Linked DNA regions of Thiohalobacter thiocyanaticus. The protein of the gene in region 1 interacts with the protein of each later gene in a pairwise test. Links are inferred from orthologs where the notes say so. Each region holds a gene or a part of one and is shown on either strand. Other genes may lie near its edges. The genes, in order: ctaD and CFK21_RS10550.

The links.
Region 2: the proteins of ctaD (region 1) and CFK21_RS10550 interact in binary tests that used the Escherichia coli proteins (3 or more experiments, as listed by UniProt). The link is inferred for Thiohalobacter thiocyanaticus from one-to-one orthologs.

Annotation. Positions count from the first base shown.
Region 1 is NZ_AP018052.1:19,951-37,073, forward strand. What follows is about bases 5,748-8,580. They hold ctaD (cytochrome c oxidase subunit I), read right to left. Parts: upstream 8,037-8,580; coding sequence 6,459-8,036; downstream 5,748-6,458. Other genes in these bases: CFK21_RS00150 (cytochrome c oxidase assembly protein), read right to left, coding at 5,748-6,287. Also shown: ccoO (cytochrome-c oxidase, cbb3-type subunit II), read right to left, coding at 1-6; ccoN (cytochrome-c oxidase, cbb3-type subunit I), read right to left, coding at 33-1,493; cyoE (heme o synthase), read right to left, coding at 1,973-2,890; CFK21_RS00130 (SCO family protein), read right to left, coding at 2,940-3,539; CFK21_RS00135 (SURF1 family protein), read right to left, coding at 3,563-4,312; CFK21_RS00140 (twin transmembrane helix small protein), read left to right, coding at 4,420-4,683; CFK21_RS00145 (cytochrome c oxidase subunit 3), read right to left, coding at 4,759-5,619; more of CFK21_RS00150, read right to left, coding at 5,688-5,747; CFK21_RS00165 (DUF2244 domain-containing protein), read right to left, coding at 9,247-9,786; bioD (dethiobiotin synthase), read right to left, coding at 10,130-10,807; malonyl-ACP O-methyltransferase BioC, read right to left, coding at 10,814-11,683; CFK21_RS00180 (alpha/beta fold hydrolase), read right to left, coding at 11,857-12,603; bioF (8-amino-7-oxononanoate synthase), read right to left, coding at 12,607-13,761; biotin synthase BioB, read right to left, coding at 13,776-14,753; CFK21_RS00195 (hypothetical protein), read right to left, coding at 14,750-15,145; CFK21_RS00200 (ComF family protein), read left to right, coding at 15,233-15,925; and 2 more genes. UniProt on the Escherichia coli protein: Cytochrome bo(3) ubiquinol oxidase is the terminal enzyme in the aerobic respiratory chain of E.coli that predominates when cells are grown at high aeration.
Region 2 is NZ_AP018052.1:2,260,883-2,271,155, forward strand. What follows is about bases 5,479-8,428. They hold CFK21_RS10550 (pyridoxal phosphate-dependent aminotransferase), read left to right. Parts: upstream 5,479-6,334; coding sequence 6,335-7,522; downstream 7,523-8,428. Other genes in these bases: uvrB (excinuclease ABC subunit UvrB), read right to left, coding at 5,479-6,089; galU (UTP--glucose-1-phosphate uridylyltransferase GalU), read right to left, coding at 7,993-8,428. Also shown: thrS (threonine--tRNA ligase), read right to left, coding at 1-486; CFK21_RS10530 (cytochrome-c peroxidase), read left to right, coding at 896-2,035; CFK21_RS10535 (metallophosphoesterase), read left to right, coding at 2,050-3,120; CFK21_RS10540 (cytochrome C), read left to right, coding at 3,141-3,548; more of uvrB, read right to left, coding at 4,059-5,478; more of galU, read right to left, coding at 8,429-8,898; CFK21_RS10565 (polysaccharide biosynthesis protein), read right to left, coding at 9,135-10,273. UniProt on the Escherichia coli protein: Shows aminotransferase activity with methionine and histidine as substrates, and to a lesser extent also with phenylalanine.

The DNA.
Region 1 (17,123 bases):
GCTCATTGTTCAAAACTCTCCGCTGCTCTATATCAGGCGCGTGCCAGCTTGGACGCGATCTTGGCCTCGATGGCGGCCTGCTCGACCTTGGCCTGACGAATGGTCATGGCGATATTGATGGCCATCAGTACGACACCGCTGACGAAGAAGGCGCCACCCAGTGCACGCACCACATAGGGCTTGTGCAGGAAGGTCACCGTCTCGATGAAGGTGTAGGCCAGGGTGCCGAACTGGTCGTCGAAGGCGCGCAGCAGCAGGCCCTGACCGATGCCGGCCACCCACATGGCGGTGATGTAGAGCACGATGCCGATGGTGGCCAGGAAGAAGTGGGCATAGACCAGGCGCAGGCTCCACAGTTTGGTGTCATACAGGCGCGGCACCATGTGATAGAGCGAGCCGAAGGAGATCAGCGCCACCCATCCCAATGCGCCGGAGTGCACATGGCCGATGGTCCAGTCAGTGTAATGCGACAGCGCATTCACGCTCTTCAGCGACATCAGCGGACCCTCGAAGGTCGACATGCCGTAGAAGGACAGTGCGGTGATCATGAACAGCATGATCGGGTCGGTGCGCAGTTTGTGCCAGGCGCCGGACAGGGTCATGATGCCGTTGATCATGCCGCCCCAGGACGGCAGCAGCAGCATCACGGAGAAGGTTGCGGCCAGAGTGGAGGTCCAGTCCGGCAGCGCGGTCCAGTGCAGGTGGTGCGCGCCCACCCACATGTAGAGGAAGGCCAGCGCCCAGAAGTGGATGATGGACAGGCGGTAGGAGTACACCGGGCGCCCGGCCTGCTTGGGCACGAAGTAGTACATCATGCCCAGGAAAGCGGCGGTGAGGAAAAAGCCGACGGCGTTGTGGCCGTACCACCACTGGGTCATGGCGTCCTGCACGCCGGAGAACAGCGAGTAGGACTTGAGGCTGAACAGGTTCACCGGGATGGCCAGGTTGTTGAAGATGTGCAGGATCGCAGTGGCCAGGATGAAGGAGATGTAGAACCAGTTGGCCACGTAGATGTGCGGCTGGGAGCGCCGCCGCAGGGTCTGCACATAGACCCAGAAATAGGCCACCCAGGTCAGGGTGATCAGGATGTCGATGGGCCATTCGAACTCGGCGTATTCACGCGACTGGGTGATGCCGAACATGTAGCTGAGCGCGCCCAGGCCGACCGACAGCTGCCAGCCCCAGAAGGTGAAGTTGGCGAGACCGTCGCCGTACAGGCGGGCCTGGCTGGTGCGCTGCACCACATAATAGGAAGTCGCGAACAGGGCGCTGCCGCCGAAGCCGAAGATCACCAGGGTGGTATGCACCGGACGCAGACGGCCGAAGGTGATCTCGGGGATGTTGAAATTCAGGAAGGGATAGGCCAGTTCCAGCGCGGCGTACAGTCCGGCAGCCATGCCCAGCACGCCCCAGACCAGGGCCATGATGGAGAATTTCTTGATAATCGCATAGTTGTACTGCTGCTGCGTACCCACTGCTGCACTCTGCGCCATGACTCGCCTCGTTGCTACCTGTTGGAATTCCGGCACGAGGGCCCGTGCCCGAGGAAATTGCGGTGCCCGTGCCCGAGGAAAATATCAGGACATTCTAATATGACGGCACTCCCTGACGCAAGATTCGTATGGGATTTGCCGCACCCATGTCCCGTAGTTGCGCCCTGATCCAAGCGCAGAACGCTAGGCTCCAGTATCGGACGAAATTCTGAAAAATCGAGTACGGAAGCCGCTGGAGGGACGCCGGGGACAGCCGGCTTATTCCCCCGGCCGGCGGCAGCGGCCGGGGATCACTGCCCGGAACGGTGTCAACGCACTGATCCCGGACGGGTTTCGGTTCAGCCCGGAAGACCGCCCAGGGTCTGCCACAGGCCGGGCAGTCCAGTAGGTCGGATTAGCCTGAAGGGCGTAATCCGACATCAGGCCGCGGCGCCCGTCGGGTTACGCTTACGCTAACCCGACCTACGGAAGCTGTTGGCTCAGACGACGAGGCTGCGCCACAGGCCGGGCAGGTGGTGGTCCAGCAGCAGCAGGGCGAAGATGCCCATGAGATAGAGGATGGAATACCCGAAGGCGGGCATGGCCGCGGCATCGCTGCGCATCAGCCGCAGGGCGTGATACAGGAACCCGCCGCCCAGGGCCAGCGCCCCCACCAGATAGAGCATGCCGCTCATGTGGGTGGCATAGGGCAGCACGCTCACCGCCACCAGCAGCACGGTGTAGAGCAGCACCTGAACGCGGGTGAAATCCACGCCGTGGGTGACCGGCAGCATGGGGATGTTCACCCTGGCATATTCGCTGCGGCGATGAATGGCCAGGGCCCAGAAGTGCGGCGGCGTCCAGACGAACACGATCAGGAACAGCAGCAGCGCATGCGGGTCGACCTGACCGGTCACCGCGGTCCAGCCCAGCACCGGCGGCGCGGCGCCGGCGGCCCCGCCGATGACGATGTTCTGCGGCGTGGCCCGTTTCAGATACAGGGTATAGATGACGGCATAGCCGATCAGCGACAGGAAGGTCAGCACCGCGGTCAGCGGGTTGACCAGCAGCCACAGCATGGCCAGTCCGGCGCTGCCCAGGGCGAGCGCGAAGTACAGGCAGTTGCGCGGATTCATGTGGCCGGTGGGCAGGGGCCGGTTCTGGGTGCGCGCCATGCAGGCATCGACCTTGTGATCGACCAGGTGATTGAGCGCGGCGGCCGAGGCCGCGGCCATGCCGATGCCCAGGCTGCCGAAGACCAGGGCATCGAGCGGCACCAGCCCCGGCGTGGCCATGAACATCCCCACCACCGCGGTGAACACGATGAGGGCGACCACCTTGAGCTTGCACAGGCCCAGATAGTCGCGCCAGGCCGCCCCTTCGGCCTGCAGGCTTGTCAGCACGTTGACGTTTGCCACTTGTCTCTCCCCCGGTGTTGGTTGCGCCCCGCCATGCAGGCGGTGTCATTCATCCTACGTAGGATATCCGCAGCAGACGCTCCAGATCCTCGATCATCCCCGCGGGCTCGGCCTGCAGCGGGTATTCCATCATCAACTGACCCAGTGGATCGATCAGATAGACCCGGCCGGCCGCCGGGAAGGGCGTCAGTGCAGCCGCCCCCTGCTGCCGCGGCCGCGCGATCTGCATGCCCGGATAGTGCCCCCGGGCCTCGCGCGCCCAGTCGGGCGTGACCGGCTCGGCCAGCAGCAGCAGCCGTTGCACCCGGTCGATGTTCTTGCCCTGCGCCAGCCGCACCTGGCGCAGCTTGTACAGGGTGTTGTAGCAGGTCTCGTCGCAGGCACCGCGGTGCAGATAAACCAGGGTCCAGTCATCGGCCAGCCGCGCCGGGTCGAAGGCCTCGCCATCCAGACCCACCAGCCCCTGCAGTTCGACCGGCCGTACCGGCTGGATCAGGGTGCCGTGATTGGCCGAGGCCTGCGGCACCCAGTCACCGGCAAAGTTCATCACCCAGGCCACCACCAGCGGCAGGGCAAAGAACGCAAAAATCAGCACCAGGACCAGGCGGCCGCGTCGCGGTGAGGCCGCATCCGCGGGATTGTTCGCCATCGTTCCGGACTCCATCACACCACTCATTCTCTGTCTGCTCCGTCTTCAGCGGGCCGCCGTACGGCCCAGTAGAACAGAATCACCAGGGCCAGGGCCAGGGCGAACCACTGCACGGCATAGCCCACATGCCGCGCGGGACCGAACCGCTCCGGGATCGGCGCCCACTGGCGCACGAAACCGTCTGACTGCGCCGGATCGAGCAGCAGTATCAGCGGCAGCAGACGCGCATCCAGCTGCCGCGACTGCAGTTCGAAATCGATCTGCTGCAGCACCTTGGGCCACCCCGGCGCGCGGGCCTCGCCTTCGCCGAGGCTGAAGGGGTCCTCGGGCGGATAATCGATCATGCCCTCCACCGTAATGACGCCCTCGCTCTGCACCGGCAATGGCGGCAGATCGGCGCGGGTCCGGCCCTGCGGCACCCAGCCCCGGTTGACCAGCACCGCCGCATCCGTGTGGGCCAGGCGCAGCGGTGTCAGCACCTGGTAACCGGCCCGGCCCTGATGCACCCGGTTGTCCAGCAGAAACTGGTGCGCCGGATCGTAGCGCCCGCGGACCCAGGCCTGGCGGTATCGCAGTTCCGGCTCCAGCCTCACCGCGGCATCCAGCCGGACTGCGGCCTGCTGCGGTCGGTGTTCGTATTCCTCCAGCAGCGCGCGCTTCTGCTCGGCCCGGTCCAGCTGCCAGAAGCCCAACCCCACCAGCAGGACCAGCAGGACGGCGACAATCAGGCTGGGCCACAGGCCGGGACGGAAGGCGCGGCGCTCCGGCCTCACTCGCCCCGTCCGCGCGCCGGCGTGTATACTGAACCGCCCCGCCGCTGCGCTCGTGCGCCTGCGGCCTGGCTTACATCAAACCCGGCTATACAGGGCGCCTTCATTCCATGCTTCCAAAACTGTTCATCGTACTGGTGCTGCTCGTCATTCTCGGCAGCCTGGCCAGCGGCCTCGTATTTCTGATCAGGGACAGGGGCGGTTCGGACCGCACCGTCAAGGCGCTGACCTGGCGCATCGGCCTGTCCATCACCCTGTTCCTGCTGCTGATGCTGGGCTACGCCACCGGGGTGCTGCAGCCCCACGGTGTCTATCCGCAGCCACCCGCAGAGGCTGTGCAGGACCATGCACCCGGCCCGGGGGAGCGGCCGTAAAACCGCCACGGAATCAATGAACAACACCAACTGGCTTGCCGCGCCTTGCCGTGGCCATGATCCCGATCAGCCGCCTCAGAGCCAGTAGACGAACACGAACAGCCCCAGCCATACCACGTCCACGAAGTGCCAGTACCAGGCCACCGCCTCGAAGGCGAAGTGGCGGTCGGGCGTGAAGTGTCCCTTGATGCTGCGCAGCATGATGATGGCCAGCATGATGGCACCGATGGTGACATGCATGCCGTGGAAACCCGTGAGCATGTAGAAGGTGGAACCGTACACGCCCGACTCCAGGGTCAGGTTCAGATCGGAGTAGGCATGGCCGTACTCATAGGCCTGCAGCCCGATGAAGAGAAAACCCAGGGCGACCGTGGCGAACAGCCAGCCCACCAGCGCACCGCGGTTGTTCTTCTTCAGCGCCCAGTGGGCAAAGGTCACGGTCACGCCGGAGGTCAGCAGGATCAGGGTGTTGATCGCGGGAATGCCCCAGGCACCCACGGTCTCGAAGACCCCGCCCATGGCGCCCGGGCCATTGGTGGGCCAGGCGGCGGAATATCCCTCCCAGAGCAGCGCATGGGTGCTGGCATCCTCGCCGCCCAGCCACGGCACGGACAGTATCCGGGCATAGAACAGGGCGCCGAAGAAGGCGGCGAAGAACATCACCTCGGAGAAGATGAACCAGCCCATACCCCAGCGGAAGGACTTGTCGACCTGCTCGTTGTACATGTGGGATTCGCTTTCCCGGATCACGGTGCCGAACCAGCCGAACATCATGATCAGCACGATGGCGATGCCGGCGAACATCGTGCTCAGCCCGATGTCCGAACCGTTGAGGTGCATCGCAAAGCCGACCACCAGGGTGGTCAGACCCACGGACCCCACCAGCGGCCAGTGACTGCCGTGGGGGACATAGTAGCCGCCATGTGCTTCAGTCATACCTCAATCCTCTCTGGTTTATTCAGCAATTTGTTTTTTTGTTCCGAGCATCCAGTACATGGACCCTGTCAGTTTGTCTGCGTCGACGGATGCACCGCCTCCAACCCCTTCGGCGCGGCCGCCGTACGCGCCCCGGTATCGAAAAAGGTGTAGGACAGGGTCAGTTCGTTGTGCTTGTCCGACAGTTCCGGATCCACCATGAATCGCACCGGCATCCAGCGCCCCTCGTCGGCGCCGAACCTCTGCTCGGTGAAACAGAAGCACTCGGTCTTGTGGAAGTGCTTTGCCGCCAGCCCCGGTGCGACGCTGGGCACGGCATGGGCAACCACCTCCCTGCCGCTGTTGTTGTGCGCATAGAACCTGACCGTATAGGCCTTGCCCGGCTGCACCTGCATCTTGTTCACCTCGGGCCGGAACTCCCAGGGCATGGCCTGATTGAGATTGGCGATGAACTCCACGGTAACCGTTCGATCGCTGTCGATCCGGCTTTCCTGCAACGTCTGCGCCGGCCCGTCCGCGGTCTTGCCGTTCAGCCCGGTGATATCGCAGAACACGTTGTAGAAGGGCACCATGGCGAAGCCGAAGCCGAACATGCCGACGGTCACGAACAGCATGCGGCGCAGGGTACGCCGGGTGGCCTGCTGGCGCGGGTCGTCCTGCGTGCTCATTGCGCGCTTCCCGCCGTGGTCCAGACAAAACCGACGAAGACCCCCAGCGCGATCAGCGCCAGGATCAACGCCAGACGGATGTTGCTGCGTTTCTGTTGTGGTGTCTGCTGCGACATTTACACCTCGCGGCGCGGAACCGGCGCGGACACCTCTGTCCGCGCCGGCCCTGCCTTACTTGACCTCGGGCGCCGTCGTGAAGCTGTGATAGGGCGGCGGCGAGGACAGCGTCCACTCCAGGCCCTCGGGGTTGTCCCATACCTTGTCGGTCGCCTTGGCGCCACCGCGGATGGTACTGATCACGATATAGGCGAACAGCAGCTGGCTCAGACCGAAGGCGAAGCCGCCGAGCGAGGAGATCATATTGAACTCGGCGAACTGGATGGAGTAGTCCGGGATGCGGCGCGGCATACCGGCCAGGCCCAGGAAGTGCTGCGGGAAGAACAGCACATTGACCGAGATGGTCGACAGCCAGAAATGCCATTTGCCGAGCGTCTCGTTGTACATGTTGCCGGTCCACTTGGGCAGCCAGTAATAGGCGCCGGCCATGATGGCGAACACGGCGCCGGTCACCAGCACATAGTGGAAGTGCGCCACCACGAAGTAGGTATCGTGGTACTGGAAGTCCACCGGCGCGATGGCCAGCATCAGGCCGGAGAAGCCGCCGATGGTGAACATGACCACGAAGCCCAGTGCGAACAGCATCGGCGTCTCGAAGGTCATGGAGCCACGCCACATGGTGGAGACCCAGTTGAACACCTTCACGCCCGTGGGCACGGCGATCAGCATGGTGGCATACATGAAGAACAACTCACCGGCCAGCGGCATGCCCACCGTGAACATGTGGTGCGCCCACACGATGAACGACAGGAAGGCGATGGAAGCCGTGGCGTAGACCATCGAACTGTAGCCGAACAGCGGCTTGCGGGCGAAGGTCGGGATGATCTGCGAGACGATGCCGAAGGCCGGCAGGATCATGATGTAGACCTCGGGATGCCCGAAGAACCAGAAGATGTGCTGGAACATGACCGGATCGCCACCGCCGGCCGCGGTGAAGAAGCTGGTACCGAAGTACTTGTCGGTCAGCAGCATGGTCACCGCGCCTGCCAGCACCGGCATCACCGCGATCAGCAGATAAGCGGTGATCAGCCAGGTCCAGACGAACAGCGGCATCTTCATCATGGTCATGCCGGGTGCACGCATGTTGAGGATCGTCACCACCACGTTGATCGCACCCATGATGGAGGAGATGCCCATGAGGTGGATGGCGAAGATCAGGAACGGAAACGCGTCTCCGGTCTGCAGCACCAGCGGCGGATAGATGGTCCAGCCGCCGGCCGGCGCGCCGCCCTCCATGAAGAAGGTCGACAGCAGCAGGGTGAAGGCGAAGGGCAGGATCCAGAACGACCAGTTGTTCATGCGCGGCAGCGCCATGTCGGGCGCTCCGATCATCATCGGGATCAGCCAGTTGGCCAGGCCGACGAAGGCCGGCATGACCGCGCCGAAGATCATGACCAGCGCATGCATGGTGGTCAGGGAGTTGAAGAACATGGGGTTAACGAACTGCAGCCCCGGCTCGAACAGCTCGGCGCGGATGGCCATGGCCATGGCACCGCCGATGAAGAACATCAGCAGCGAGAACAGCAGGTAGAGGGTGCCGATATCCTTGTGATTGGTGGTGAACAGCCAGCGCGACAGACCCCGGGCCGGCCCGTGATCGTCGTGTGCCTCGTGTGCGGTTGCGGTAGTCATCTGCTCTCTCCTCCTCGGAATCCGTTAGCGCGCCGCCTTGATATCGGCCGGTTGCACCACATCGCCGGTATCATTGCCCCAGGCGTTTCGCTCATAGGTAACCACTGCCGCGAGATCGGCATCGCTGAGCTGCCCCCGAAGGCGGCCATGGCGGTGCCGGCAGAGCCGTTGAGTACGATATCGATATGGCCGGCGACCGGGCCGGTGGTGATAGCGCCGCCCTTGAGCGAGGGGAAGGCCCCGGGGAGTCCCTCGCCGTTCGCCATGTGGCAGGCCACGCAGTTGGAGGTGTAGACCTCCTCGCCCCGGGTCATCAACTCATCGCGCGTCCATTCACGCTCGGATTCAGCGGCCACGGCCACCTGGCCCTGCTTCTGCTCAGCCACCCACTGGTCATACTCGGCCTGCTCCTTGGCCACCACCACGATGGGCATGAAGCCGTGGTCCTTGCCGCACAACTCGGCGCACTGGCCGCGGTAGACGCCGGGCTCGTCGATGCGGAACCACATCTCGTTGACGAAGCCGGGGATGGCGTCCTTCTTCATGCCGAGTTCCGGCACCCACCAGGCGTGGATCACATCGCTGGCGGTGATCAGCAGGCGGACCTTGCTGTCCACCGGCACCACGACCGGATTATCCACTTCCAGCAGATAGTGCTCGTTTTTGGCGGCCTTGTTGAAGATCTCGTCCCTGGGCGTGGACAGGGTACTGAAGAAGCCGATGCCCTCGTCCAGATACTCGTACTGCCACTTCCACTGATACCCGGTGACCTTGATGCTCACATCGGAGTTGCTGGTGTCCTCCATGGCGATCAGCGCCTTGGTGGCCGGGAAGGCCATGCCGACCAGGATCAGGAAGGGGATGATGGTCCAGAGGATCTCGATGGTCGTGCTTTCATGGAACTGGGCCGCGACCGCGCCTTTGCTCTTGCGGTGCTTGATGATGGAATAGAACATCACCCCGAACACCACCACGCCGATGGCGACGCAGATCCACAGAATCAGCATGTGCAGGCTGTAGGCCTCGTTGGCGATCGGGCTCACACCGACAGGCAGATTCAACCCCCATTCCGCCGTCGCGCTGCCGGCGGCCGCCATCAGGCCAGCCCCGGCAAGCAGCCGACGCCCCCTCAGTTTCATACTCGCTGACATGCCCCTTCTCTCCTTTGGTCCAGATGCATTGTTTCTTGTGTGATTCTGATTCTCAGCACTCAGGCCGGTGCCGGACCTGGATGGATCCAGTCGCGCAGATCCGTCGCCAGCCGATCGCGTTCCTGATCGTTCAGACAGTGCCCGACCTCCTGGGCCTGACCGTGACTGCGGATCAGCAGCCGGCTGGGGTACCCGGGCCGGGCGGCGCGCGCCAACTCCACCCGGGCCCAGCCGCGGGGAAAGCGGATGATCTCCCGGCAACGGCGACGGCCGCGCTCGATGGCGACCGTATCCCCCTCGATCCGGATCACCTCGCGCTCGCTCGTCCGCAATGCCCCGAGATACAGCCCGGCGGCCAGCATCAGCATCTCCAGGCCGGCGAAGGGCAGAACCAGCCACAGCCCCTGACTCCAGAAGCCCAGGGCTATACTCATCGAGACCAGGAAGATGCCGCAGAAGACGAGTACCGACCCCCGCCACGTCAATGAACAGTTGGGCCGGATCAGGACATAACACTCCGCCAGATTGGCGTCACACTGCGCTGCTACCACCTCGCCCTCTTGGAATGCAGCCTGCTTTATATAATGTATTAGTTGCATCCGCCTGTGTTTTGACGCACAGACTGTGTTATTTCACCTGTTCCGGATGCTACCCGATGCACCTGCACGGCGCAAGCAAACTCGCTCCAACAGCGTTATAAAACTTTGCGATAACAGGCTATTGTAAAACCTATACACAAACTATTATAAATTTATAATATTAGCTCTTCGCTAATATTGCGGCGCCCGGATGAAACATCTGGCTGTTCTTTCCGCATACGATAAAGGGAGTTTATTGCGCATCACGTCGCCCCGTCGACATACCTAACAGTATCTGTAAGGCAGACTGACATAACTCGCATTGGACCGCCGCGTTGAGGCAAGGCTCGACGGGTGCGATCGATTACAGGGAGGAAGGATTCAGGTGCTCGGCCGCTGCCCGCGGATCGACGGTTTCGGCGTAATGCGGCAGGCATCCCAGGCAGGGCGCACCGAGTCGCGCCGCCAGCGTGGCGAGATTCGCCTCGGGCTGGTCCATGCCCGGATCGATCCGGTTCGCGATCCAGCCCAGCAGCGGAAGCGCGTCGGCCTCGATCGCCTGGGCGGTCAGCAGGGCATGATTGATGCAACCCAGGCGCAGCCCCACCACCAGTATGACCCCGGCCTGCAGCTGCCGCGCCAGATCGGCGACCTCTTCCGCGTCGGTCAGCGGCACACGCCAGCCGCCCACCCCCTCGACCACCAGTACGTCGCACTGGGCGGCCAGCTCCCGGGCCGTGGCAATGATGTCCGGCAGCGGGATCCGCACCCCGGCCCGGGCAGCGGCGATGTGCGGTGCGATGGCGGGTGCAAAGGCACAGGGATTGACCCGGTCGTAGGACAGCAGCGTGGACGCCGCCGACTGCAGCGCCAGCGCATCGCTGTTGCGCAGACCGTCCGGCGTCATCTCGCAGCCGGAGGCGACCGGCTTCATTGCCAGCACCTGCCGACCCCGGGCACGCAGGGCATGAATCAACGCGGTGCCGGCAAAGGTCTTGCCGCAGCCGGTATCGGTGCCGGTGACGAAAAGTATCCGACCCATCCGGTCTCAGCGCCCCTTCAGCATATCGAGCGGCACCCGCACCTCGTCACCGCTGCGCTGCTGCCGCACCCCGGTCGGCGCCCAGGCATGACCGTAGATGACCTCGTAGCTCAGCGGCAGAACGCCGTCGCGACGGCGCGACTCATACGCCTGTTCGAAGGCTCGCCAGCGCGCCCGGCCGGTGAGGCTGCGCGCCCGCCCCCGGGTGACATTGTGCGCACCCAGTTCCTTGATCTCCCGCACCAGCGTGGGCAGTTCGCGGTAGGTCAGGGTCAGCATTTCCATGTCCATCACCGGCTCGGCCAGCCCGGCCCGTACCAGCGCATCACCGATGTCATGCAGATCAATGAAACGATTGGTATGCGAATGCCCGTCGACCTCGGCCCAGCTCTCGCGCAGCTCGCGCAGGGTGTCAGGGCCGAAGGTGGTGAAGAACAGCGCTCCGCCGGGACGCAGCACCCGGCGGAACTCGGCGAAGGTCTGTTCCAGGCTGTTGCACCATTGCAGGGTGAGATTGGAGACCAGCAGATCCACCGAGGCATCGGCCAGCGGCAGCTGCTCGGCGTCGGCGCAGACCAGCCGCGGCCGCCGCCACCAGCCGGCGCTGCGGCGGGTATGCGTCAGCATGGCCTCGGCCAGGTCCAGTGCCACCACCCGGCTGCCGCGGTAACGCTTGAGCAGCCCGCGGGTGATCTGCCCGGTGCCGGCGCCGAGATCCAACGCCCACTGCGGTTCCAGCCGGATCAGTTCCAGCCGCTCGAGCAACCGCTCGCCGACCTCGCGCTGCAGGACCGCGACGCCGTCATAACTGTCCGCCGCCCGGTTGAAGGCGATGCGGACCTGGCGCTTGTCCAGTTGTTGCTGCGGTTTATCCATCAAATCGGTTTCTGTACACAACCTTCGTAGGTCGGGTCAGCCCACAGGGCGTAACCCGACGTTGCCGCCGTCTGTGTCGGGTTACGCTGCGCTAACCCGACCTACGGAGTTGTGGTGTCTCGTCCATCATTCAATGCGTATCTGTCGCGCGAATCCCGGAATCCCTGTGCGCATCATTTCGCCAGCCGCCCTAACCATTGATTGAATATTTTTGGATGCGACAGGAACGGCGCATGGCCGGCGCCCTCGATCCGCGTCACCGACTCCGCCCCGGTCAGGCCGGCCAGGCCGTCCGCCGTCGCTGCCGGCACCAGCGCATCCGCCGTCCCCAGCAGCCAGTGCACCGGCACACAACAGCCGGCGGTCGTCGGGCGTGCGTCCGTGTGCGCCAGCAGTTCGAGCCCCTGCACCAGAGCGTCGGTCGCCGGCGGGAACTCGCCCGCCGTCCGGCGCAGGCTGCGCAGGACCTCGCGCTGGCCGTCCCCCTGGGCAACCAGCGCGAGAAACCGTTTCCAGGTCGCGCCGGGGTCACCGCGCACGCCGGCGACAAACGCCTCGAACACCTCCGGCGCCATCCCCGGCCAGTCCGGACGCTGCACGAAACAGGGGTTGCAGCCCACCAGGCCCAGCCGGACAAACCAGGCCGGGCGCAGTGCACAGAGTTGCAGCGCCAGCAGCCCGCCCAGCGACCAGCCGACCCAGCACGCCGGCGGCTCCAGTACCGCCTCCAGCTCCGGGATCAGCGCATCGGCGTCCAGCTGCGTCGCATCGCGACTGCGGCCATGCCCGGGCAGATCCGCCCGGATCACCCTGAAGCGCTCACGCAGGGAACCGACCAGGCCATCCCACACCTCCAGCCGCAGCCCCCAGCCGTGCAGCAGCACCAGATCCGGCCCGACGCCCTCGATCTCCAGATGCATCGCCTAACGTCTCATTACCGAGCCGAGCGCCTCCAGCAGCCGGTCCACATCGGCCTGGGTGTGCGCGGCGGAGAAACTGATCCGCAATCGCGCCTCACCCTCCGGCACGGTCGGCGGACGGATGGCCGGCACCAGGATGCCGGCGGCCTCCAGCGCCTCGCTCATCCGGGTCGCGGCGCGGGTCTCACCGATCAACAGCGGCTGAATCGGCGTGGACGATTCCATCAGCACCAGATCCAGCTCGGCCGCGCCGGCGCGGAACCGCGCAACCAGGCTCTGCAGATGTTCACGACGCCAATTCTCGTCACGGCACAGCTGCAGCGCGGCCCGGGTCGCCTCGGCCACGGCCGCCGGCGGCGCGGTGGTGTAGACATAGCTGCGCGCCTGCTGGATCAGGGTCTCGATCAGCGCCTCGCTGCCGGCGACAAAGGCCCCGAAGGTGCCCAGCGCCTTGCCCAGCGTGCCCATCAGCATGATGTCAGCGTCGGGCGTCAGTCCGGCCTGCGCCAGGGTGCCGCGCCCCTGCGGACCGAGCACCCCCAGGCCGTGGGCATCGTCGAGCAACAGCCCGGCCGCGTGCTCCGTGGCCAGCGCGGCCAGCGCCTCGACCGGCGCACAGTCGCCGTCCATGCTGAAGACGCCGTCGCTGGCGATCAGCCGCTCCCCTGCCGGGGCCATGGCCAGGCGCCGCTGCAGATCCTGCATGTCGAGATGGGCATAGCGCACCAGCCGGGCACCGCTGATGCGTGCCCCGTCGAGCAGGGAGGCATGATTGAGCCGGTCCTGGAACAGCCGGCCGGCCCGTCTGGGCAGCGCGGCCATTACCCCGAGGTTGGCCATGTAGCCGGTGGAGAACAGCAGGGCGCGCGGCGCACCGACGAAGTCGGCCAGTTCTTCTTCCAGGGCATGATGGGCCGCGGTGTGTCCGGCCAGCAGATGGGCCGCGCCGCTGCCGGCGCCCCAGCGCTGCGCCCCGGTCTGCAGGGCCGCGACCACCTGCGGATGCGCCGCCAGGCCGAGATAGTCGTTGCTGCAGAAACTCAGGCAGTCGCGGCCGTCAATGCGGCGTTCGGGCCGTTGCGGGGATTCGGCGAGGCGGCGGCTGCGGTAGAGACCGTCGCGGCGGCGCTGCTCCAGGGCGGTGCGCAGGTCCTTCACCGGGATGGCCCGGCTCAGACCGGGCGCAGGCCCAGCCGCTCGAACAGGCGCCGGTCGTGGTCGGCGTCCGGGTTGCCGGTGGTCAGCAGCTTCTCGCCGTAGAAGATGGAATTGGCGCCGGCCAGGAAGCACAGCGCCTGCAGTTCGTCGCTCATGGCCTCGCGGCCGGCGGAAAGGCGCACATGCGACTGCGGCATCAGGATGCGGGCCACGGCAATATTGCGGACGAAATCGAAGGGATCCAGGTCCTCGACCTCGCTCAGCGGCGTGCCTTCGACCTTGACCAGCAGGTTGATGGGCACACTCTCGGGGTGGCGCGGCAGATTCGCCAGTTCCTGCAGCAGACCGGCCTGATCGGCCCGGTCCTCGCCCATGCCGACGATGCCGCCGGCGCAGACGTGGATGCCGGCGTCGCGGACGTGGCCCAGGGTCTCCAGCCGATCCTGATAGGTGCGGGTGGAGATGATCTCGCCATAGAACTCCGGCGAGGTGTCGAGATTGTGATTGTAGTAGTCGAGCCCGGCCTCTTTCAGACGCTCCGTCTGGGCCTCGGTCAGCATGCCCAGGGTCACGCAGGTCTCCAGCCCTTCGGCCTTGACCGCCCGGATCATGTCCAGCACCGGCTCCAGATCCTTGTCGCGCGGCCGCCGCCAGGCCGCGCCCATGCAGAACCGGCTGGCGCCTCTGGCGCGGGCGGCACGGGCGGCCTCGACCACCTGCTCCAACGGCAGCAGCCGCTCGACCTCGAGTTCGGTCTTATAATGGGCGCTCTGGGGACAGTAGGCGCAATCCTCCGGACAGGCGCCGGTCTTGATGGACAGCAGGGTACTGACCTGCACCTCGCCGGGGTCGAAGTGCGCACGATGGACCTGCTGGGCCTCGAAGATCAGGTCATTGAAGGGGCGGGCAAACAGGGCCAGCACCTCGTCCCGGCGCCAGTCGTGGCGCAGACCATCGCCGGCGGCCACCTCGAACGCCGGCTGGCCGCTCATTCCTGCGGCTCCGCCAGGATCTCCATGTCCTCCCAGGACTCGCGGCGGATGCGGGCCAGGTCGCGCAGGGTCAGCGGCAGCAGGATGGCGGCGCCGACGGCCCAGGCGATGAGGTAGTAGTTCAGATTGACCGGCAGGAACATGGCCACGGCGACGAAGAAGCCGGTCACACCGTAGAACCGGTAGGCGGCCTGCTGGGTGTAGTGGCCGACCTTCTCGTTCGGGTGATGCCGGTTCATGCAGTAGACGAACATGGACGCCCCCAGCCAGAAGATCATCAGCGGGAAGGGCGCCAGCAGGGAAATGATGTTGCCGTAATTGAACGCGGCCGCGCTGAAGCGCGCGCTGCGGGCCGTCACCAGGTGAGTGGCAGTGGTCGCGGTCTCGGACATGGGACTGGATTCCGGTATACTGAATTGATCGAAGGGCCCGGAATCATCGCCTTTCCCACCCCGATTGTCAACCGGCAGGGACGCCATATGGTTAACAACTGGTGGAATTTCATACAATTCCGACTATTCCCCCCGACCTGCATCCTGTGTCATCGACCCGGGGCCGGCGAGCTTGACCTGTGTGCCGGCTGCCGGGCGGAGCTGCCGCGGCCCGGGCCGGCCTGCCGCCGCTGCGCCGAGCCGCTGGCCAGCGATGCCGGATGGGTGTGCGGGCGCTGCCAACGTCGGCCGCCGGCCTTCGACCGTACGCTCACTCTGTTCCGCTACGCCTCCCCGGTCGACCGCCTGATCCTGGATCTCAAACACCACCGCCGCCTGGCCAATGCCCGGCTGCTGGGCCAGTTGCTGCATCTGGCCGCCACGGACTGGCCCGCCTGCGACCTGCTTGTGCCCGTCCCCCTGCATCCGCGCCGCCAGTGGCGGCGCGGTTTCAATCAGTCGCTGGAAATCGCCCGCTTCGCCGCCCACGGCCTGAAACTGCCGCTCGACAGCCGACGCTGCCGGCGGCTGCGCTGCACCGACACCCAGGCCGAACTCTCCGCCCGGGCACGGCGGGCCAACGTGCGCGGCGCCTTCCGGGCGGAGGGAGACTGGCGCGGTCGGCGGGTGGCGATCATCGACGATGTCATGACCACCGGCGCCACGGCGGACGCCCTGGCCCGTGCGCTCAAGGCACGGGGCGCGTTGGAGGTGCAGGTGTGGGTGTGCGCGCGGGCGTGAGGGTCAGCGGTCGTCCCAGGCCACCAGGTCCCGGTAGCCGTGCCACATGGCCAGGCCCAGCCAGGGGAAGACCACCACCAGGGCAATGAAGGCGGTCAGGGCCGAGAGCGCGAACAGGCCCGTGATCAGGGCGGCCCACAGCAGCAGCGGCCGGGGATTGTCCCGGAACGCCTTGAAACTGATGGCGATGGCATCGACCAGCGAGCAGTGCCGGTCGAGCAGCACCGGCAGGGTCACCAGGCTGAGCGAGAACACCGCCAGCGCCAGCACTGCCCCGGCCACCAGCAGGCCGGCCAGGGACACGATGCCGGCGGCACTGGACAGGAACGCCAGCAGCATCTGGTCGACACTGCCCAGCACCCCGGCACTGCCGACGTTCAGCACCCCGAGCCACAGCCAGATGTAGCTGGCCCAGACATTGAACAGCACGATCAACAGGCCCGCGAACAGCCACAGCGGCCAGCCCAGGCGCATCAACGCATCCAGGCCGGCGGCGTGGCCGAGCGCCACACCGGTATCCAGCCGCCGGGCCAGTTCATTGACCCCCACCGACAGCACCGGCGCGATGAGCAGAAAGCCCGTGACCAGGGAAAAACTCAGCCAGGGTTGGGACCAGGTCAGCCACACCGAGACCAACCCGACCAGGGCCACGACCAGCCCGTCGATCAGCGCCACCGGGGCACGGCGCAGATCCTGCCATCCCTGCGCCAGCCAGTGGAGGGGCCGGCGCATATCGATGCGGTTGATCGGCGGGGTATCGCTGTCCAGGGTCTCCTTCGGCTGAATTTCCCGGATGTCCTCGGGGTAGAGACGATTGAGCAGTCCGGCCATGCCTGCCTCCTTCGCCCGTACGGGCGTTCAGAATCCTCTGCCGTTCCCGTGTTATCTAGTTCGTCGGGGGCCGTATTTCAAGCCGGGAAATTCAGGGGATTCTTCGGCAGGCAATCACCCGATTACACGCAGCTCGATCGGCACGACGACGACCCGCTCAGGAAAACCCGGGCGTCGGCGGCTGCTCAGGTCTGGTCGGTGGGGTCAGCGCCCTGCTGCTGCAGCGCCCGCCGCGCCCGCCGCCGGCGGTCACGGGCGGCATGCCGACGGCGCTGCCAGACCTCGGCCCCGCCCAGGGTAGCGAGATAGCCCAGCACCGCGGCGGGTATGGCCACCATCAGACTGCCCAGCGCGGTGCAGGACAGGT
Region 2 (10,273 bases), 2.2 Mb from region 1 along the record:
GGCCCGGATGATCTCGGCCTTGTAGGTCTCGCCGATGGATTCGAAGGTGCGGATGGCCTCGTCGCGGTCCCAGACCTCGCGCTGGATGGGCAGGTCGCGCTTGACGATCTCCTGCATCCGCGCCTCGATCTGCTTGAGGTCCTCGGGGGTGAAGGGCTCGTCGCGGGCGAAGTCGTAGTAGAAGCCGTCCTCGATGGCCGGACCGATGGTGACCTGGGTGCCGGGATAGAGCTCCTGCACCGCCTGGGCCATGACATGGGCGGCATCGTGGCGCAGCAGTTCCAGGGCGTCCTCGTCCCGGCTGGTGACGATGGCCAGTTCGGCGTCCTGGTCTATAGTGTGACTGAGATCGACCATGCGGCCTTCGACCCTGCCGGCCAGGGCGGCCCTGGCCAGACCGGGGCCGATGTCGGCGGCGACGTCCCCGACGGTCACCGGGTGCTCGTAACTGCGCTGACTGCCATCGGGAAGGGTGATCGTGGGCATGCTGCTCTCCAGTGGTGACCGATACGAGGGGCCACATGATTTGTGTATGGCTGAAAGTATAAAAAGGGGACAGACCGGGCATCTGTCCCCTGTTCGATCAGGATTTGGTAGGCGCGATTGGACTCGAACCAACGACCCCCACCATGTCAAGGTGGTGCTCTAACCAACTGAGCTACGCGCCTGTCGAGCGCGCATACTCTACAGGAAGCCGCGGCAAAATCCAATACAAAATGGCCCGCGAATAAGGACCTTGCCCGTTTCCGTCCGCAGACGAGAGAAAAAACCGGCCCGGGCTTGCGAACCCGGATTTCATGAACTTTACTTAGACCAATTCTAAGTTGCGGTCTGAGCAGCCGCCGGAGGAGGCGGCTGTGGACCCGTCGCAACAATAACCAAGGAGGACAATGCCATGCTTCAGAAGCTACCCACTGTCGGCGCCCTGAGCCTGGCCCTGTTGTGCGGTCCGCTGCCCGCGCTCGGGGACACACCGCTGGGCCTGCCCCCGGTGCCCATTCCGGCCGACAATCCGCAGACGCCGGCCAAGATCGAACTGGGCGACCGGCTGTTCAACGATGTGCGCTTCAGCGCCGACGGCAAGGTCAGCTGCGCCACCTGCCACGACCCGTCCAAGGCCTTCACCGACAACAAACCGGTCTCGGAAGGCTTCAAGGGCCTGAGGGGCACCCGCAACGCCCCCACGGTCATCAACGCCGCCTACATGGAAACCCAGTTCTGGGACGGCCGCGAGCCGAGTCTGGAGGCGCAGTCCCTGCAGCCCCCCATCAACCCGGTCGAGGGCGGACTGGAGAACCATGACCCGATCCTGAAGACCATCCGCAACGACCCGCAGTACGTTCAGGCCTTCCGCGAGGTGTTCCAGGTGAGCCCGGACGAGATCACCATGGATCATGTCGCCAAGGCCATCGCCAGCTTCGAACGCACCCGGATCGCCGGCAACTCGCCCTTCGACCGCTGGTACTTCGGCGGTGAGGAAGACGCCATGACCGAGGCCCAGATCCGCGGCTTCCAGGTCTTCGTCGGCCAGGGGCGGTGCGTGTCCTGCCACCAGGTCGAGCAGACCCAGGCCCTGTTCACCGACAACCGTTTCCACAACATCGGCGTCGGCTTCAAGAACATTCAGGGCCGGGTTGCCGGGATCGCCGAGCAGTTCCTCCAGGCCAAGGCCGAGGGCGCGGACGTGGACAAGACCGTGCTGACCGATCCGGACGCCTCGGAACTGGGCCGCTTCGCTGTCAGCGAGGACATGACCGACGTGGCCGCCTTCAAGACCCCGACCCTGCGCAACATCGAACTCACCGCGCCCTACATGCATGACGGCAGCCAGGAGACCCTGGAGGACATGGTCGAGTTCTACAACAACGGCGGCCGGGTGAATCCCGACGATCCGGTCTCGCCCTTCCTCAGCGGCGGCATCCGTCCGCTCGACCTGTCCGATCAGCAGAAGGAGGACCTGATCGCCTTCCTCAAGGCGCTGACCAGTCCCAGCGTCGCCGCCGCCACCAAGTCCGCCGCCAATAACGCACAGTAAGGAGGGAACGCAGCATGAGCATGAAACGACGGGACTTTCTCAAGACCGGCGGCGCCCTGCTGGCCGCCGGCAGTCTGCCGCTGAGCCTGGTCGAAGTCGCCTTCGGCAAGGAATCGCCGCAGAACTTCACCTTCGCCTTCATTTCCGATTCGCACATCACCCACATCAAGGGCAACGAATTCGTGCGCAACTGGGACATGGGCCTCAAGCGTGCCATTGCCGAGGCCAACCTGATGACGCCGCGCCCGGATTTCATCATCTACGGCGGCGACATCGCCCAGCTCGGTACAAAGGAGGAGATCGACCACGGGCTGGAACTGATGGGCGCGCTGCGCGGCAAGGTGCACTATGTCATGGGCGAGCACGACTACTACGTGGATCTGGGCGACTACTGGCGCAAACAGCTCGGCCCGGACTATTACAGCTTCGATCACAAGGGCGTGCACTTCGTGGTGCTGAACAGCATCGTGACCTACGACGAGTGGACCCACCAGGACTGGGACAGCCCGATGGCCCGCATGAAGGAGATGGCGCGGCTGGACAACCCCAACGGCTCGCCCTTCATGGTCGGCCCGACCCAGCGCGAATGGCTGCGCAAGGACCTGGAGAAGGTCGACCGGGACACGCCCATCGTGGTGCTGTCGCACTCGCCGCTGCAGAAGATCTACAAGGGCTGGAACTTCTGGACCGACGATGCCGAGGAGGTTCAGGCCCTGCTCAAGCCGTTCAATAAGGTCACCGTGCTGTACGGCCATGTGCACCAGATCCAGTACAACCAGATCGGCAACATCAGTTTCCACGCCGTCATGGCCACCGCCTGGCCCTGGCCCTACCCCTCAACCTACAGCCAGGAAGCCAGCCATCTGCCCAAGCTGACAGTGGAGATGAACCGGGCCGACCCCTTCTTCGAACGCGATGCCACCGGCTGGCAGTTCATCAACATGGACAGCGGCAATATCGATGTGCACTACACCCTGCCGGACAACAGCAACCGGGTCGTCGCCTTCAACGAGGACAAGGGCCATCCGGAGGATACGAAGTATCAGGCCGAGGGCAACCAGATCCCGCCGCAGGAACACTATTGAGCATCGAAGGGAGAACAATCATGCTGACACGCATTACCAAGGCAGTCCTGTGCGCCGGGGCGCTCACGCTCGCGCAGCCGGCGGTCCAGGCCGACGAGTTCACCGAAGAGGACCTCAAGAGCTGGGAGGAACAGTTCATGACCGTGGTCGACCGCGGCAGCAAGCTGTTCCACGGCGGCCTGGAGAGCAAGAATACGGTCTCCTGCGACCAGTGCCATCCCAACGCCACCAACACCCACCCGGAGACCTACCCCAAGTTCCAGCAGCAGTTGGGCAAGGTGGCGGTGCTGTCGGAGATGATCAACTGGTGCATCGAGAACCCGCTGGAGACCGAACCGCTGGCGCTGGACGACCCGCGCATGACGGCGCTGCAGGCCTACATCACCTGGGAACGGCGGGGTGTGAAGCTGGCACCGGGCAAGCATTGACAACAATCAAGAGCAAGAGCGCCACGGAATACACGGAAAGCACGGACAAGTTAAAATAGCCGCACGTCGGGTTACGCCCTTCGGGCTTACCCGACCTGCGGCTTGCGGTCCAGTAGGCACCTGATTTCCGTCATCCCCGTACCGGCCTGCGCCGGCACAGGCTCCGGCGGGGATCCAGATATCGCCGCGGTCACTGGATCCCGGATTGCGCCGGGATGACGAGGGTAGGCGTGTAGGATGGGTGGAGGCGCTTGCGCCGCAACCCATCACTCTGCCGGGCAATGATGGGTTTCGCTGTGCTTCACCCATCCTACGCTACTACGCGCCTCGCAATGACGAATGAATCAGAAATTCCGTAGGTCGGGTTAGCGCAGCGTAACCCGACATTCCCCGCAGCGAGCGTCGGGTTACGCCCTCGGGCTAACCCGACCTACGGCTCTGACCCCAATCCTTTGTGTATTTTTCCGTGCTTTCCGTGTTTTCCGTGGCGCTCTTGAACTTGATCCTGCCTCACCCCGTTGCCGCATCATGCAGGCCCACCCCCAGTTCGGCCTGGCGGATGTGCTCGATCTCGTCGCGCAGCCGCGCGGCCTCCTCGAACTCCAGGTTGCGGGCGTGCTCGTGCATCTGCTGTTCGAGTTGTTTGATCCGGCGCTGGCGCTGCTCGGGTGACATGCGGCCGTATTCCAGCTGCTCTTCGGCCACCGCGGCGAAACGCCCGGCGGGGATCGGCGCATCGGGGCTGGCGCCTTCCATGATGTCGGCCACCGCCTTGCGGATGGACTGGGGCGTGATGCCGTGCTCCTCGTTGAAGGCCACCTGCTTGGCGCGGCGGCGCTCGGTCTCGCCGATGGCGCGCTCCATCGAGCCGGTGATGCTGTCGGCATAGAGAATGGCCTTGCCGTGCAGGTTGCGCGCCGCCCGGCCGATGGTCTGGATCAGGGAGCGGTCCGAGCGCAGGAAGCCCTCCTTGTCGGCGTCCAGGATCGCCACCAGCGACACCTCGGGGATGTCCAGGCCCTCGCGCAGCAGGTTGATCCCCACCAGCACGTCGAAGGCGCCCAGGCGCAGGTCGCGGATAATCTCCACCCGCTCCACCGTGTCGATGTCCGAGTGCAGATAGCGCACCCGCACCCCGTTCTCGGCCAGGTACTCGGTCAGGTCCTCGGCCATGCGCTTGGTCAGGGTGGTGACCAGCACCCGCTCGTCTGCCTCAGCCCGTAATTTCGCCTCGGACAGCAGGTCGTCGACCTGGGCGGCCACCGGGCGGATCTCGATTTCGGGATCGACCAGCCCGGTCGGGCGCACCACCTGCTCGACCACCTGGCCGGCATGCTCCGACTCGTAGGGCCCGGGGGTGGCGGAGACGAAGATGCCCTGCGGGGCCAGGCGCTCGAACTCGTCGAAGCGCAGTGGCCGGTTGTCCAGCGCCGACGGCAGGCGGAAACCGTATTCCACCAGGGTCTCCTTGCGCGAGCGATCGCCCTTGTACATGCCGCCGATCTGGGGAATGGTCACGTGCGACTCGTCGATCACCAGCAGGGCGTCCGGCGGCAGATAGTCGAACAGGGTCGGCGGCGGCTCGCCCGGCGCCCGACCGGAGAGGTAGCGCGAGTAGTTCTCGATGCCGTTGCAGTAGCCGAGTTCGGCCATCATCTCCAGGTCGAACTGGGTGCGCTGCTCCAGGCGCTGGGCCTCGACCAGCTTGTTGTTGTCATAGAGTTGTTTCAGCCGCTCCCTGAGCTCCGCCTTGATGCCGTCGATGGCGTCCAGGATGGTCTGGCGCGGGGTGACATAGTGGGTCTTGGGGTAGATGGTCACCCGGGGCACCCGGTTGAGCACCTCTCCGGTGAGCGGGTCGAACCAGGCCAGGCTCTCGATCTCGTCATCGAACAACTCTATGCGCACGGCGTCGCGCTCGGACTCGGCCGGGAAGATGTCGATCACCTCGCCGCGGGCGCGGTAGGTGCCGCGCTGCAGCTCGACGTCGTTGCGGGTGTACTGCAGCTCGGCCAGCCGGCGCAGCACCTGGCGCTGGTCGATACGGTCGCCGCGCACCAGGTGCAGCATCATGCTCAGGTAGGACTGGGGATCGCCCAGGCCGTAGATGGAGGAGACCGAGGCCACGATGATGGTGTCGCGCCGCTCCAGCAGCGCCTTGGTGGCCGACAGGCGCATCTGCTCGATGTGCTCGTTGACCGAGGCGTCCTTCTCGATGAAGGTGTCCGAGGCCGGGACGTAGGCCTCGGGCTGGTAGTAGTCGTAGTAGGAGACGAAGTACTCCACCGCGTTGCGGGGGAAGAATTCACGGAACTCACCATAGAGTTGGGCCGCCAGGGTCTTGTTCGGGGCCAGCACGATGGTCGGCCGCTGGATGCGCTGCACGACGTTGGCGATGGTGAAGGTCTTGCCCGAGCCGGTCACCCCCAGCAGGGTCTGGTGGGCCAGGCCGCTGTCCAGGCCCTCGACCAGCGCCTCGATGGCCGCGGGCTGGTCCCCGGCCGGCTGCATGTGGCTGGCAAGTTCGAATTCACGCGTCATGGGTTGATGTATCCATTGGTGTCACCCCCTCGCAGGCGGGGATGACGGAAAACGGGGCCCGGCTGGATCGCACTTCCGGTGACCTCCAGCCGCCGGCCCGCCAAACAGGAACTGGTCTGAAGATACCGGCTTTCGCGTGCATGTTGTGGACTTTTCAGTGCAATTGTCAGGTTAACAGGCCCTCACAATTACAGTATGATGTCAGGCCGGTCTGGCACTCAATCTCAAGCTCACAGGAACCGGCTTTGGCTACTTTAACACTTTCCCAGCGGGTCTCGCGCGTCAAACCCTCCCCCACCCTGGCCGTCACCGCCCGCGCCGCCGAGATGCGTGCGGCCGGCCGCGACGTCATCGGCCTGGGTGCCGGCGAACCGGATTTCGACACCCCCGACCACATCAAGGAAGCCGCCATTGCGGCCATCCGGGCCGGCGCGACCCGCTACACCGCGGTCGACGGCACCCCGGAACTGAAGCAGGCGGTGATCGACAAGTTCCAGCGCGAAAACGGCCTGGACTATGCGCCCGACCAGATCCTGGTCTCCTGCGGCGGCAAGCAGAGCTTCTTCAACCTGGCCCAGGCCCTGCTCAACACCGGCGACGAGGTCATCATCCCCTCGCCCTACTGGGTCTCCTACCCGGACATGGTGCTGCTGGCCGACGGCAACCCGGTGATCGTGGATGCCGGCATCGAGCAGGGTTTCAAGGTCCTGCCCGAACAGCTGGAAGCGGCCATCACCCCGCGCACCCGGCTGGTGGTGATCAACAGCCCCTCCAACCCCACCGGCATGGCCTACGACCGGGCCGAACTGGAGGCGCTGGGCGAGGTGCTGCGCCGCCATCCGCAGGTGCTGATCGCTACCGACGACATGTACGAGCACATCCGCTGGGCGGACGAACCCTTCGTCAACATCGTCAACGCCTGCCCGGACCTGTATGAGCGCACCATCGTCCTCAACGGGGTGTCCAAGGCCTACGCGATGACCGGCTGGCGCATCGGCTATGCCGGCGGCCCGGCCCCGCTGATCCAGGCGATGAAGAAGATCCAGTCCCAGAGCACTTCCAACCCGGCCGCGGTCTCCCAGGCCGCGGCCTGTGCGGCGCTCAACGGCGACCAGGCCTGTATCGCCACCATGCGCAAGGCCTTCAAACAGCGTCACGACTACCTGGTTGCCGCTCTGGACGCCCTGCCCGGCGTGCAGTGCCTGCCCGGCCACGGCACCTTCTACGCCTTCCCCGATATGCAGGGACTGATCGACGCCCGCAGCGATGTGCACACCGACATCGAACTGGCCGAGAAGCTGATCGAGGAAGTCAACGTGGCACTGGTACCCGGCTCGGCCTTCGGCGCGCCGGGCTACATGCGGCTGTCGTTTGCCACCTCGCTGGAGACGCTGCAGGAGGCGATCCGGCGGATCAGTCAGTTTCTGGAATAAGGCAAGATCAAGAGCGCCACGGAATACACGGAAAGCACGGAAATTTTGATTGCCGTGGCGCTTCGCGCCCGGCAATGCAGGAAAAGGTTTTCAACCCGGGATTTTCCGTGTGTTCCGTGTATTCCGTGGCGCTCTTTAACGCTCTTGATCCAATCCGGCGGCTCCAGTAAGATGTGCGCCTTTGAAAGACCCTTCCCCGGTAGCTCAGTCGGTAGAGCGGGTGACTGTTAATCACTAGGTCGGCGGTTCGAGCCCGTCCCGGGGAGCCAAACGCGAAAGCCCGCATCGGTCGATGCGGGCTTTTTTGTTTACGGCTTCCCGTAGGATGGGTGAAGCGAAGCGCAACCCATCATTGGCCCGCCAAGGCGATGGGTTGCGGCGCCACGGACGCCTCCACCCATCCTACCGACCAGCAACTTCCCCTCCTCCCCGGGAGAGGGGCCGGGGGTGAGGGTATAAAAGGCAATAACTCAGGCACTTTCCTGTTGGCCGAGGGAACCGCCGCAACGCGCGTCCAGGTATGCCCGGAACCCATCGGCAAGCTCAGGATGCTTGAGGGCATATTCCACCGTCGCCTTCAGATAGCCCAGTTTGCTGCCGCAGTCGTAGCGCGTGCCCTGGAACTCATAGGCCAGCACCTGTTCCTCCTGCAGCAGAGCGGCAATAGCATCGGTGAGCTGGATCTCGCCGCCGGCCCCGCGCGGGGTGTCCTCCAGCAGTTCGAAGATGCGCGGCGTGAGGATGTAGCGCCCCACCACCGCCAGATTGGACGGAGCATCCGCGGGGCTGGGCTTTTCCACGATGTTGCTGACCCGGCTCAACCCCTCGGCGATGGCATCGCACTTGACCACACCGTACTTGTCGGTCTCGCTGGGCGGAACTTCCTCCACCCCGAGGATGCTGCAACGGTTGTACTCGAAGGTCGCGGTCATCTGGGCAATGCAACTGCGCCCGCCCTCGCCGTCGATCAGATCGTCGGCCAGGATCACCGCAAAGGGATCATTGCCGATGACCGGCTTGGCGCACAGCACTGCGTGGCCCAGCCCCAGGGCCTCGGGCTGACGCACATAGACACAGGACACGCCGCTGGGCACGACATTGCGCACGATCTCCAGCAGCTCGTGCTTGTTCTTCTTCTCCAGCTCGGACTCCAGCTCGTAGCTCTTGTCGAAGTGATCCTCGATGGCACGCTTGCTGGAACTGGTCACGAACACCAGTTCCTCGATCCCGGCGCTGATGGCCTCCTCCGCTGCATACTGGATCAGCGGCTTGTCCACCACCGGCAGCATCTCCTTGGGATTGGCCTTGGTGGCCGGGAGGAAGCGGGTCCCCATCCCCGCCACTGGAAATACGGCTTTTTTTACTTGTATTTTCATATTGTTACACCTGTAATCGCAGACACCCGAACCTGCTGCAAGCATAACACAGGGCTGCGAAGGATTCAGGTCATGCCGGGAGTGTTCAGACAGGAACAAAGTGTGAAGATGTGACACCTGTCAAAGGCGAAACAGATTCCCCGTCATCCCCGCGAATGCGGGGATCCAGTAATCACTATCTGCAGTCTGTAGGTCGGGTTAGCGCAGCGTAACCCGACGCAGTGGCACACACCACCTCAGGCCTTGTGCGAGTCCAGCGGAATGACATTGGACGGCAGCGCAGCAGGCGGCGTGGGGCTGAGTTCAGGCACGAACTCATGCATCGCCCCACGCAGGCTGTCCTCGTCATACCGCTGGCAGGCCACCGAGATGTCGTGCAGCAGCTTCTGTAGCCGCTCCCAGTCCCAGGTGCGGTACCGGGCCAGCAGGATCTTGCTGTGCTCGGTGCTGACCAGGGTCTCTTTCTCGTGGAACAACTCCTCGTACAGCTTCTCGCCCGGCCGCAGACCGGTAAATTCGATTTCGATATCGCTGCCCGGCTCCAGTCCCGAGAGCCGGATCATCTGCTCGGCTAGGTAGACAATCTTGACCGGCTGCCCCATATCCAGCACGTAGATCTCGCCCCCCTTGCCCATCACCCCGGCCTGCAGGATCAGCTGACTGGCCTCGGGGATGGTCATGAAATAGCGGGTGATCTCGGGATGAGTGACCGTCACCGGCCCGCCCTGACGGATCTGCTCCAGGAACAGCGGCACCACGCTGCCGGCCGAGCCGAGCACATTGCCGAAGCGCACCGTGATGTAGCGGGTGGCCGAGTGCTGGCTGAGATTCTGGCAGTAGATCTCGGCCATACGCTTGGTCGCCCCCATGATGTTGGCCGGATTGACCGCCTTGTCGGTGGAGACCAGCACGAAGATCTCGCTGCCGAAACGGTCTGCAGCGTCGGCCACGGTACGGGTACCGATGACGTTGTTGTGGACGGCTTCGCGTACCTGCGGCTCCAACAGGGGGACATGCTTGTAGGCCGCGGCATGCAGGATAACCGCCGGGCGGTGGCGTTCGAATACCTGATCCACTGCGGATGGATCCGTCACGTCACAAAGCATCGAGACAATCTCGATATCAGGATACTGACGGGTCAGTTCATAATCGATTCTATAAAGGTTGTACTCAGAGTGATCAACGATGACGAGACGCGCCGGCCCCAGACGCGCAACCTGTCGACAGAGCTCGGAGCCAATGGAACCGCCGCCACCGCTCACCAGGATGCACTTGCCTGACATGCCCGCCCGGATCGCGGGCAGATCGAGCTTGACCGGATCACGACCGAGCAGGTCCTCGATGGACACCTCGCGCAGCGCACCCGTGCTGACAC